One region of the Brevibacillus sp. MCWH genome, then DNA from elsewhere that is predicted to be linked to it. Evidence: riboswitches for the same ligand, from Rfam matches in the RefSeq annotation. Region 1 holds a riboswitch; the other holds the start of a gene.
What was found. Region 1 has a riboswitch for S-adenosylmethionine ahead of metK (methionine adenosyltransferase). Riboswitches for the same ligand answer to the same signal wherever they lie in the genome.

Region 1 (4,209 bases):
ACCTTTAACTATGCGCTGGCTGCTACCGATCAGGTGGCCCAGTTGTCCGATCAAGGCAAGGAAGTCATCGGATTAAAGCTCAAGCCTGGGAAGTACTACATCCGATTGAGCAGTACGGTCCCGTTCAAATACGATGCCTACCGCCTCACACTGCACAAGGAGAAGCTGGTGGACGGCTATCGGGACATTGCCGGTCACTGGGCTCGCGCCGAAATCGCCCGGCTGACTCGAAAAGGGGTCGTCAAGGGTTTTGACAATGCCACGTTTCAGCCGAATCAGCAGGTGACGCGGGCACAATTTGCCACCATGCTGATCCAAGCCATGCGGGCCAAAGGGCTGCCGGTGGGGGCGTATACGGGCCGCAATCCGTTTGGCGACCTGTCCAGCTCCCATTGGGCCTACCAGCCGCTTCTAATGGCGTATAAACTGGGGATTATGCAGGGGTACCCCAACCGGACGATCAAGCCGAACCAGCCCATCTCCCGGGCGGAGATGGCCCAGATGACCGCCCGCGCCCAGAACTTGCTTTTGACCAAGCACTCAAGGTCGTCATACCGTGACGTACCGATCAGCCACTGGGCGTCTCCGGCGATCGAGGCGCTCACCTCCAGAGGTTGGCTGAAGGGCTACGGGAATCTCTTCAAGCCGCAGGGACGCGCGACCCGAGCCGAAGTAGTCGTTCTGTTGGCCAGAGTCTACAAATTGTGATCAACAATTAAAGGAGAGGACATCGAGATGAACAAAGCGACAAAAGGATTGATTGCAGCTGCAGTTGTCGGCACGGCCATTTTTACTTCCCAAGCGATGGCTGACGGCGGAAGCGCCGGCGTGCCGGGTTCTGCAGACGACCCGGTTGTGACGAAAAGCTACGTCGATCAGCAGATTCAGCGAGCGCTGGGCAGCGCAGGCGGCGGGAACAGCGGATTGACCGTGGTGGAGCTGAATCCGGGCCAGACGCTGTACGGCTTTGAAGGGACGGAATTCATCGTCCGCACCGGACAGGTGCAAGCTGTCGCCGGCAACAATGGAGACGGTCTGACCGACATTACGCAGGGGGCGGATCTCCGTGCCGGTGCACCGGTTTCCCACAACCACCTGCTCCTGATCGCCCGCTCCGACAACCGCGGATTGCGGCTGGACCCGAACTACAGCGGCGTGGCCTACATCATGGTGCGCGGCAAATACGAAATCCGCTAAGTGCATATTGACACCGAAGAGAAAAACCAGTATTCTATTATGCGAATGGATACTCTTATCCAGAGTAGGCGGAGGGACTGGCCCTATGAAGCCCGGCAACCGACTTGAGCGGTGCTAACCAGCAGAACGGAAATCTGTTCTGGCCGATAAGAGGTAAGGAACGCATCAAAACAAGCACCTTTTCCTCAAACGGAAAAGGTTTTTTTTTGCATGTGCCTTCGACTGATAAGAACCTGTTTCGGCCACCACACTATTTGTATGAGTCTAAAGGAGGTCGTACACATGGCATTGCAAAAAGGTCGTCGCCTGTTCACTTCTGAATCTGTCACCGAAGGTCATCCGGATAAGATTTGTGACCAAATTTCCGACGCCATTCTGGATGCGATCCTGGCAAAGGATCCGAACGCTCGCGTTGCTTGCGAAACGTCCGTAACCACCGGTCTCGTGCTCGTGGCGGGTGAAATTACCACCAACACCTATGTGGACATTCAAAAGCTGGTGCGCGACACGATCCGCGAAATCGGTTATGATCGCGCCAAATTTGGCTTTGACGCGGACACCTGCGGCGTCATCACCGCAATCGGCGAGCAGTCTGCCGACATCGCCCTGGGTGTGGACCAGGCTCTGGAAGCGCGCGAAGGCAAAATGACCGACGAGGAAATCGAAGCGATTGGCGCTGGCGACCAAGGGTTGATGTTTGGGTTTGCCTGCAACGAAACGCCTGAACTGATGCCGCTGCCGATCAGCATGGCGCACAAGCTGGCCCGTCGTCTGACCGAGGTGCGCAAAAACGGCACGCTCAGCTATCTGCGTCCGGACGGCAAAACCCAGGTGACTGTGGAATACGACGGCGACAAGCCGGTTCGCATCGACACCATTGTCATTTCCACCCAACACGCTCCGGAAGTGACGTTGGAACAAATCAAAAAAGACCTGATGGAACACGTCATTAAGCCAATCGTTCCTGCAGAACTGCTGGATGACGAGACCAAGTATTTCATCAACCCGACCGGCCGTTTCGTGATCGGCGGTCCGCAGGGCGACGCCGGCTTGACCGGACGCAAAATCATCGTGGATACTTACGGCGGCTACGCTCGTCACGGCGGCGGCGCGTTTTCCGGCAAAGACCCGACCAAGGTGGACCGTTCCGGTGCATACGCTGCTCGTTACGTAGCGAAGAACATCGTCGCAGCAGGCCTGGCGGACAAGTGCGAAGTGCAGGTAGCGTACGCCATTGGTGTGGCACAGCCTGTGTCCATCAGCGTGGATACGTTTGGCACCGGCAAGATCGCCGAGGAGGAGCTGGTGAAGCTCATCCGCAAGCACTTTGACCTGCGCCCGGCAGGTATCATCAAACAGCTTGACCTGCGTCGTCCGATCTACAAACAGACTGCGGCATACGGTCACTTTGGGCGTAATGACCTGAATGTGCCGTGGGAGAAGACAGACAAGGCAGAAGCGCTGAAACAGGACGCTGCCGGTCTGTTGAAATAACAACCGAGTAGGGAGAGCCTAGTGCACGCACTAGGCTTTTTTTCTTGGATAGGAATGGTAATCTGGTCATAAAGGAATCCGTTCTCTGGTGTCGAATCACTATGTAGGCTTAAGGAGGGATTTTGTTGCCGAAAAGGTGGCCCTTCTTCCTTTTCATTCTGGTGTCGTTCGGTCTGGTCGTGACTGCCGGACTGCTCGGGGGTGTGCATCTTCCAAATACCTACATGCCGAAAGTGCAACATTTTCCCCCGGTTCCTACGTCTATAAGCACAAGCGGGGATGATACTGCTGCAGCGCGGGAACGAACGGTAGAAAAAGAGGATGCCGTCGTACCCAGGCAGTGGTATCGAAATCGGGTGGTGGTGCTGACTTACCACCATGTGTCGAATCAATCGAACCAACGCTATGTGATTGACCCGGACCAATTTGCCCGGCATATGGCGTTTTTGCGCGAGAATGACCTGCATCCGATTTCGTTGTCGGAGTTTTTGCGTTTTGTCGACACTGGCGTGCTGTCTACCGACAACGCCGTGCTGATTACGTTTGACGATGGATACGAGAGTTACTACACGCATGCGTTTCCCGTGCTGCGGCAGTACCAGTTTCCATCCGTCAATTTTGCTATTGCAGGTCGGCTGCGGGACACCGCGGAGCGCAAGCGAGAAAATATGACGACACCGTTGACTCGCCAACAGATAAACGAAATGCTCGTTTCCGGGCTGGTGGATATCGGCTCACACACATACAGTCTGCATGAACAAGCCGCCAGCAACGAATGGGGAGAATGGGGGCCCGAGACTGCTCCCGTTTACATGGAGGATCTGCAGCGCTTGGAAAACGAGCAGGAATACCGGAACCGATTGTACGTTGACTTTACCATGTCCCGTGTCGGCCTGAGCGATCTGGTGGGCCGACCGGTGGAAACCATATCCTTGCCGTTCGGCTTTTTTAATGACATCGTTCTGCAGACCGCCCAACAAGCAGGCTACCGTTACGTGTTCAACTCCAATCCGGGAGTGGTGACACCCGGCGTCAATCCGCTTAAGATCCCGCGTTTTGACGTCGGCTCGCGCGAGATGGATACTGCCCAACTCCACCAGCTGTTTACGAAAGCGAAAAACGGATTTGAAGGAGAGCAGGAATGAACCAGGCAATCAGCATCAGCATGTTGGATGGAGTAATTAAACGAACGATTGAGACGGTGGAGGCAAGCAAGGCGCAAATCTTTGAGATTTCCGAACATGCACGCCAGCAGGGTAACACGTTAAAGCTGGAATTGCATGAATTGCGACAAGAAATTTCCAAAGTGATTCAGAAGGTGGATGCGCTGGAGCTCGCCTACCGCAAGTCGCGCAACCGGCTGGTGCTGGTGAGCCGCAACTTCCACACCTATACGGAAGAAGACATCCGCATCGCGTACGAGGAAGCGAGCCGGATCCAGGTAGAGTTGTCCATATTTCGGGAACGGGAAAACAACCTGAAGCGCAGGCGCAATGATCTGGAGCGGCAGCTTCGCAA
Region 2 (4,209 bases), on a different contig from region 1:
CGTCCGGTTTGTAGATGCCGTTTTCGGTGACAATGGCCGTGATGTAGCGGGCCGGAGTGACGTCAAACGCAGGATTGTACACCTTGATGCCGTCCGGCGCCACCTGTTTGCCCAGTCCATGTGTAATCTCCTCCGCCGGCCGCTCCTCGATCGGAATGTCTGCGCCCGTCGGCGTGTCGAGATCGATAGAAGACAGCGGGGCCGCCACGTAAAACGGTATGCCGTGCGCGTGTGCCAGAACGGCAACACCGTAGGTCCCGATCTTGTTGGCGACGTCACCGTTGGCAGCCACGCGGTCCGTGCCGACGATGACTGCCTGCACCTTGCCCTGGGCCATCACCATCGCCGCCATGTTGTCACAAATCAGCGTGACGTCGATGCCCGCCTGCTGCAGCTCGTAGGCGGTGAGGCGCGCCCCCTGCAGCACAGGCCGAGTCTCGTCAGCGTACACTTTCAGGTTCCAGCCGCGCTCCTTGGCGAGGTAGAGCGGGGCCGTCGCCGTGCCGTAGGCTGCTGTCGCGAGCGCCCCCGGATTGCAGTGCGTCAGGATGCCCATGCCGTCTTTCAGCAGGGTGAGCAGATGCTCTCCGATCCGGCGGCACACTTCCGCGTCTTCCCGCTGGATGGACAGGGCTTCATTCAGGACTGCTGCCTTCAGCTCTGCCACCGGTTTGCCGGACTCGCGCTGCACGCGTGCTTTGATCCTGTCCAGGGCCCAGAACAGGTTGACTGCCGTCGGGCGAGAGGTGCCGAGGTAGTCAGCCTGTTCGCTCAGGTGTTGCCAAAACGTATCGAAATCGTTGGCGTCGCTGTTGCGGATGCCGAGGTACAAACCGTAGGCGGCCGCCATGCCGATGGCCGGTGCCCCGCGTACCTGCAGATGGCGGATGGCCGCCCACACTTCTTGTGCAGTCGTCAGTGTCAGGTATGTCGTTTCAACGGGCAGCCGGGTCTGGTCCAGCAGGACGAGCGCGTCATCCTGCCACTTGACCGGCGCAAATGGCGTGCTGGTCGTTGTCATACTACAGCCTCCTGGTAGTATCGTGCGGTAACCGTCCGAACGATATCTGTGATGTCTGTCGATACTTCCACCTTGTTCCGCTCCAGAATCAGCGCCTGGCCAATCGCCAGCGCCAGCCGTTCTGCTTCCGCGCGGGTCTGGTCATCGGCGATGCTGTTCAGGTCGGCGACGCCCGCCAGTCCGATGACGCGGCGCAGGATTTTACAGCCGGCAAAGCCTGCTGCGTCGCGGATCAGCCGCTGCACGTAGCCCTGCCAGAAGCCTTCGGTGTGGGCGCTCCGCTCTTTCGCCTGTTTGTGCCAGAGCTGGACGAACTGGGAGACAAACTCGTTCCAAACGTCTTCCACCGTTGCCAACAGATATTCTCGATAATCCCCCCGCTTTCCTGCGTCCGGCTGCAGACCGTGCTGGCCCGCGTAGTTCAGCAGCAGGTTGGCGATCACCGCGCCAATGTCGAAGCCGATCGGGCCGTAGTAGGCAAATTCAGGGTCGATTACCTTGACCGACGTCGGCGATACAAAGATGCTGCCGGTATGCAGGTCGCCGTGTATCAGCGCCTCCGCCCGGGTGAGAAAATCGTACTTGAGCTGCGCAATTTCCAGCTTCAGCTGCTTGTTGTTCCAGATCGCCTCCACCTCCCGCTTGATCAGCGGGTTGAAATTGTTGGTCGGCGCGTCTTCGTAAGGATCGGTAAAGACGAGGTCTTCCGTGATTTTGCACAATTCCGGATTTATGAATCTTCCGACAAGCGCTTTTTTGTCGTAGGGATGCGCCCCCAAGTCGGACGTGTAAAACAGCGTATGGGCGAGAAAGCGGCCGATCTGTTTGGCGAACAGCGGGTAGCGGTTGCCCTCGATCAAGCCTTTTCGCATAATCACGTGGTCGCTGACGTCTTCCATCACGGTCAGGGCCAGCTCCTCGTCGTAGTGATACACCTTCGGCACGAGATCCGGCACGTATTTGTGCTGGATGCGCAACGCCTCGCTTTCGATTCGGGCGCGGTCCAGCGTGAGCGGCCAGGATTCACCCACTACGCGGGCGTAGGGCAGTGCCTGCTTGACGACGACGCTTTTGCCCGTCGCTTCCTCCCTGATGTGGAATACCAGGTTGAGATTGCCGTCACCAATCTCCCGGCTGGTCAGTTCCGCTTCCGGCGCAAACAGGTCCGGCAGTTGTTTTACGTACTGCACTGCTTCTTGTTCGCTCAATGCGCGATACGCCATGGTCCAATCCCCTCTCCTTTGACAGATTCTCTTGTCTTCACATTCACTTGTCTTTGCACTTTCGCTTTGTCTATGTTGGCGGCCGCCGGGCGGCGTGTGTGCTGCTGCCGCCTCCAGCCGGAGCATTCCGCACATACAAAAAACCTCTTTTCCCGAAGAAAAGAGGTCTGTTCATACGCGTCTGCGTGTCGTCTCCCCCTTATCTTCCAGAATACTTTTGTTTCTGCAGGAATTAGCACCGTGCATGCGCTGCACGTCTGTCGCCAGAATCGCTCGAACAGCGTCATGTCGGTTGCCGGGTTTCATCGGGCCAGTCCCTCCACCTTCTCTGGATAAGGTATCCAACGTATGCGGTTTTGACGTTTGTTTGAATCATACAACCCCGTCTTCTCGCTGTCAACACCCTTTTTTGGGCGAATTGTCCAGTCTTCACGGACTGGTTCGCTGGCCCGAAGCACTCGGCCGGTCCCAGTTCCACCAGTCGATCCGGCCCACGAAGGCAGCCGTGATCGACGGCTCCTGCCGCAGCTTTAGCAGTTCCTTGACAGGGCCCGTCACGACCGCCCCGTAGAGGCGCACACCGTTCTGCTGCAGGTAGCGGCAGCGTTCCTCGATGCGCAGCCGGTTTCGGGCGGTCACAAGCCGCTCGCCAATGGCGTTCGTCAGCCGTTCCTGTCCCGCGAGATACTCCATTTCCGCCAGGTACGCCCGGGCGCGCCGCTCACCTTCGCCATGTGCCTGAATCGGTGCTTCGCCGTAATCGAGTTCTCTTTCCGCGTATCCCCACACGTCACCGGCCGACAGCAGCAGACTGCCTTCCGCCGCGTCCGGATGGTTTCGCTCCTGCCCCGTGTCCACGGCGAACCAGGTGGTATCCAAATCGTAGCCGGAAAAAAGGGCGTAGTACTCATCATGGGTCAGCAGCCGGTCAAACGAGACGGCGAGCTGCGCCACCGTTCCCTCCGGCAGCTTTTCCAGCGTGTTCCAGGCAGGATTTCTGCGGATGGCGCTTTCTTCCCGATCGTCCGCTGACAACGGAAAGAGAAAAAAGAGCCGCTCTTTCCGCAAACCGTCGGTCCATGCCGGCTTCGCGGAAATGATCGAGAAGACGTTGCTGATCGAAAAGGTTCCGGCGTTCTGATCGTCTCTCCCCACCTGTTCACGCAGTTCCATGGTTATCTCCCCGTACAAAAATCCGATTTGCGAACCGCTGCTGCCCACCGTGAGCCCCGGCTGGGTAAAGTGCACCATGTCCCGGGCCACCCGGTAGGCGTCCTCGTACAAATACCAGCCGATCCACCCGTTGGTGAACATCAGGACGGCCCCGACGAGAAGCGAGATGGCCACCGTGTAAGCCGCGTTGCCGAGCCTGTGGCGCCATTTGCTGCGGCGGAGGATGGCGCGCTGCGTCTCTTCGGACAGCACGTCCGTTTCTCTCTCCTCCTCTCCGCCGCTGCCCAGCAAAAGCTCCTCCAAGCGTTCCGCATACAGTTCGTCCGCTGCAATCCTCGCACGGAAAGAGGCAGCTTCTTCCTTCGTCATTTCACCGCGCAGATATGCCAGCAGTTCCCGTTCCCGATCCTCATTTGCCTTGTCCGTCGTCAAGTTCATCCCTCCACATTCTGCGTAATTTTTGCCGCCCGCGAAACAATGAGCGCTTTACGTCCCCCGTGTCGATGCCCAGCACCTCGGCGATTTCCGCGTAGCTGAGCTGTTCGTACTGCAGCAGGATCACCTGTTTTTGCTTCTCCGGCAGCCGGTCCAGGCACGTCCGCAGCGATGACCACGCCTCTTGGCTCAGCAGCGTCCGCACCGGGTCCGCCGCCGCCCCGTCCGGCTGTTCCGGAATCTTCTCCACCAATCGCCACGGACGCTTCTTCCGCCTCCGATGCCAGTCCACAAACGTGTGGTAGGCCGCCTTGTACAGCCAGGGGCGCACCTTTTCCCCACGATAGTCATCCAGGT

Region 2: it holds a riboswitch for S-adenosylmethionine, as region 1 does, so the genes downstream of both, mtnK (S-methyl-5-thioribose kinase) here and metK (methionine adenosyltransferase) in region 1, are expected to answer to the same signal.

The regions. Positions count from the first base shown of each region.
Region 1 is NZ_SDLF01000001.1:320,523-324,731, forward strand. It holds gene ETC00_RS01410 (S8 family peptidase) at 1-708, shown strand, start outside; gene ETC00_RS01415 (hypothetical protein) at 736-1,197, shown strand; SAM riboswitch class I at 1,250-1,350, shown strand; gene metK (methionine adenosyltransferase) at 1,486-2,691, shown strand; gene ETC00_RS01425 (polysaccharide deacetylase family protein) at 2,817-3,836, shown strand; gene ETC00_RS01430 (sensor histidine kinase) at 3,833-4,209, shown strand, end outside.
Region 2 is NZ_SDLF01000017.1:64,036-68,244, reverse strand. It holds gene mtnA (S-methyl-5-thioribose-1-phosphate isomerase) at 1-1,021, opposite strand, end outside; gene mtnK (S-methyl-5-thioribose kinase) at 1,018-2,244, opposite strand; SAM riboswitch class I at 2,441-2,583, opposite strand; gene ETC00_RS14730 (anti-sigma factor) at 2,674-3,855, opposite strand; gene ETC00_RS14725 (RNA polymerase sigma factor) at 3,827-4,209, opposite strand, start outside.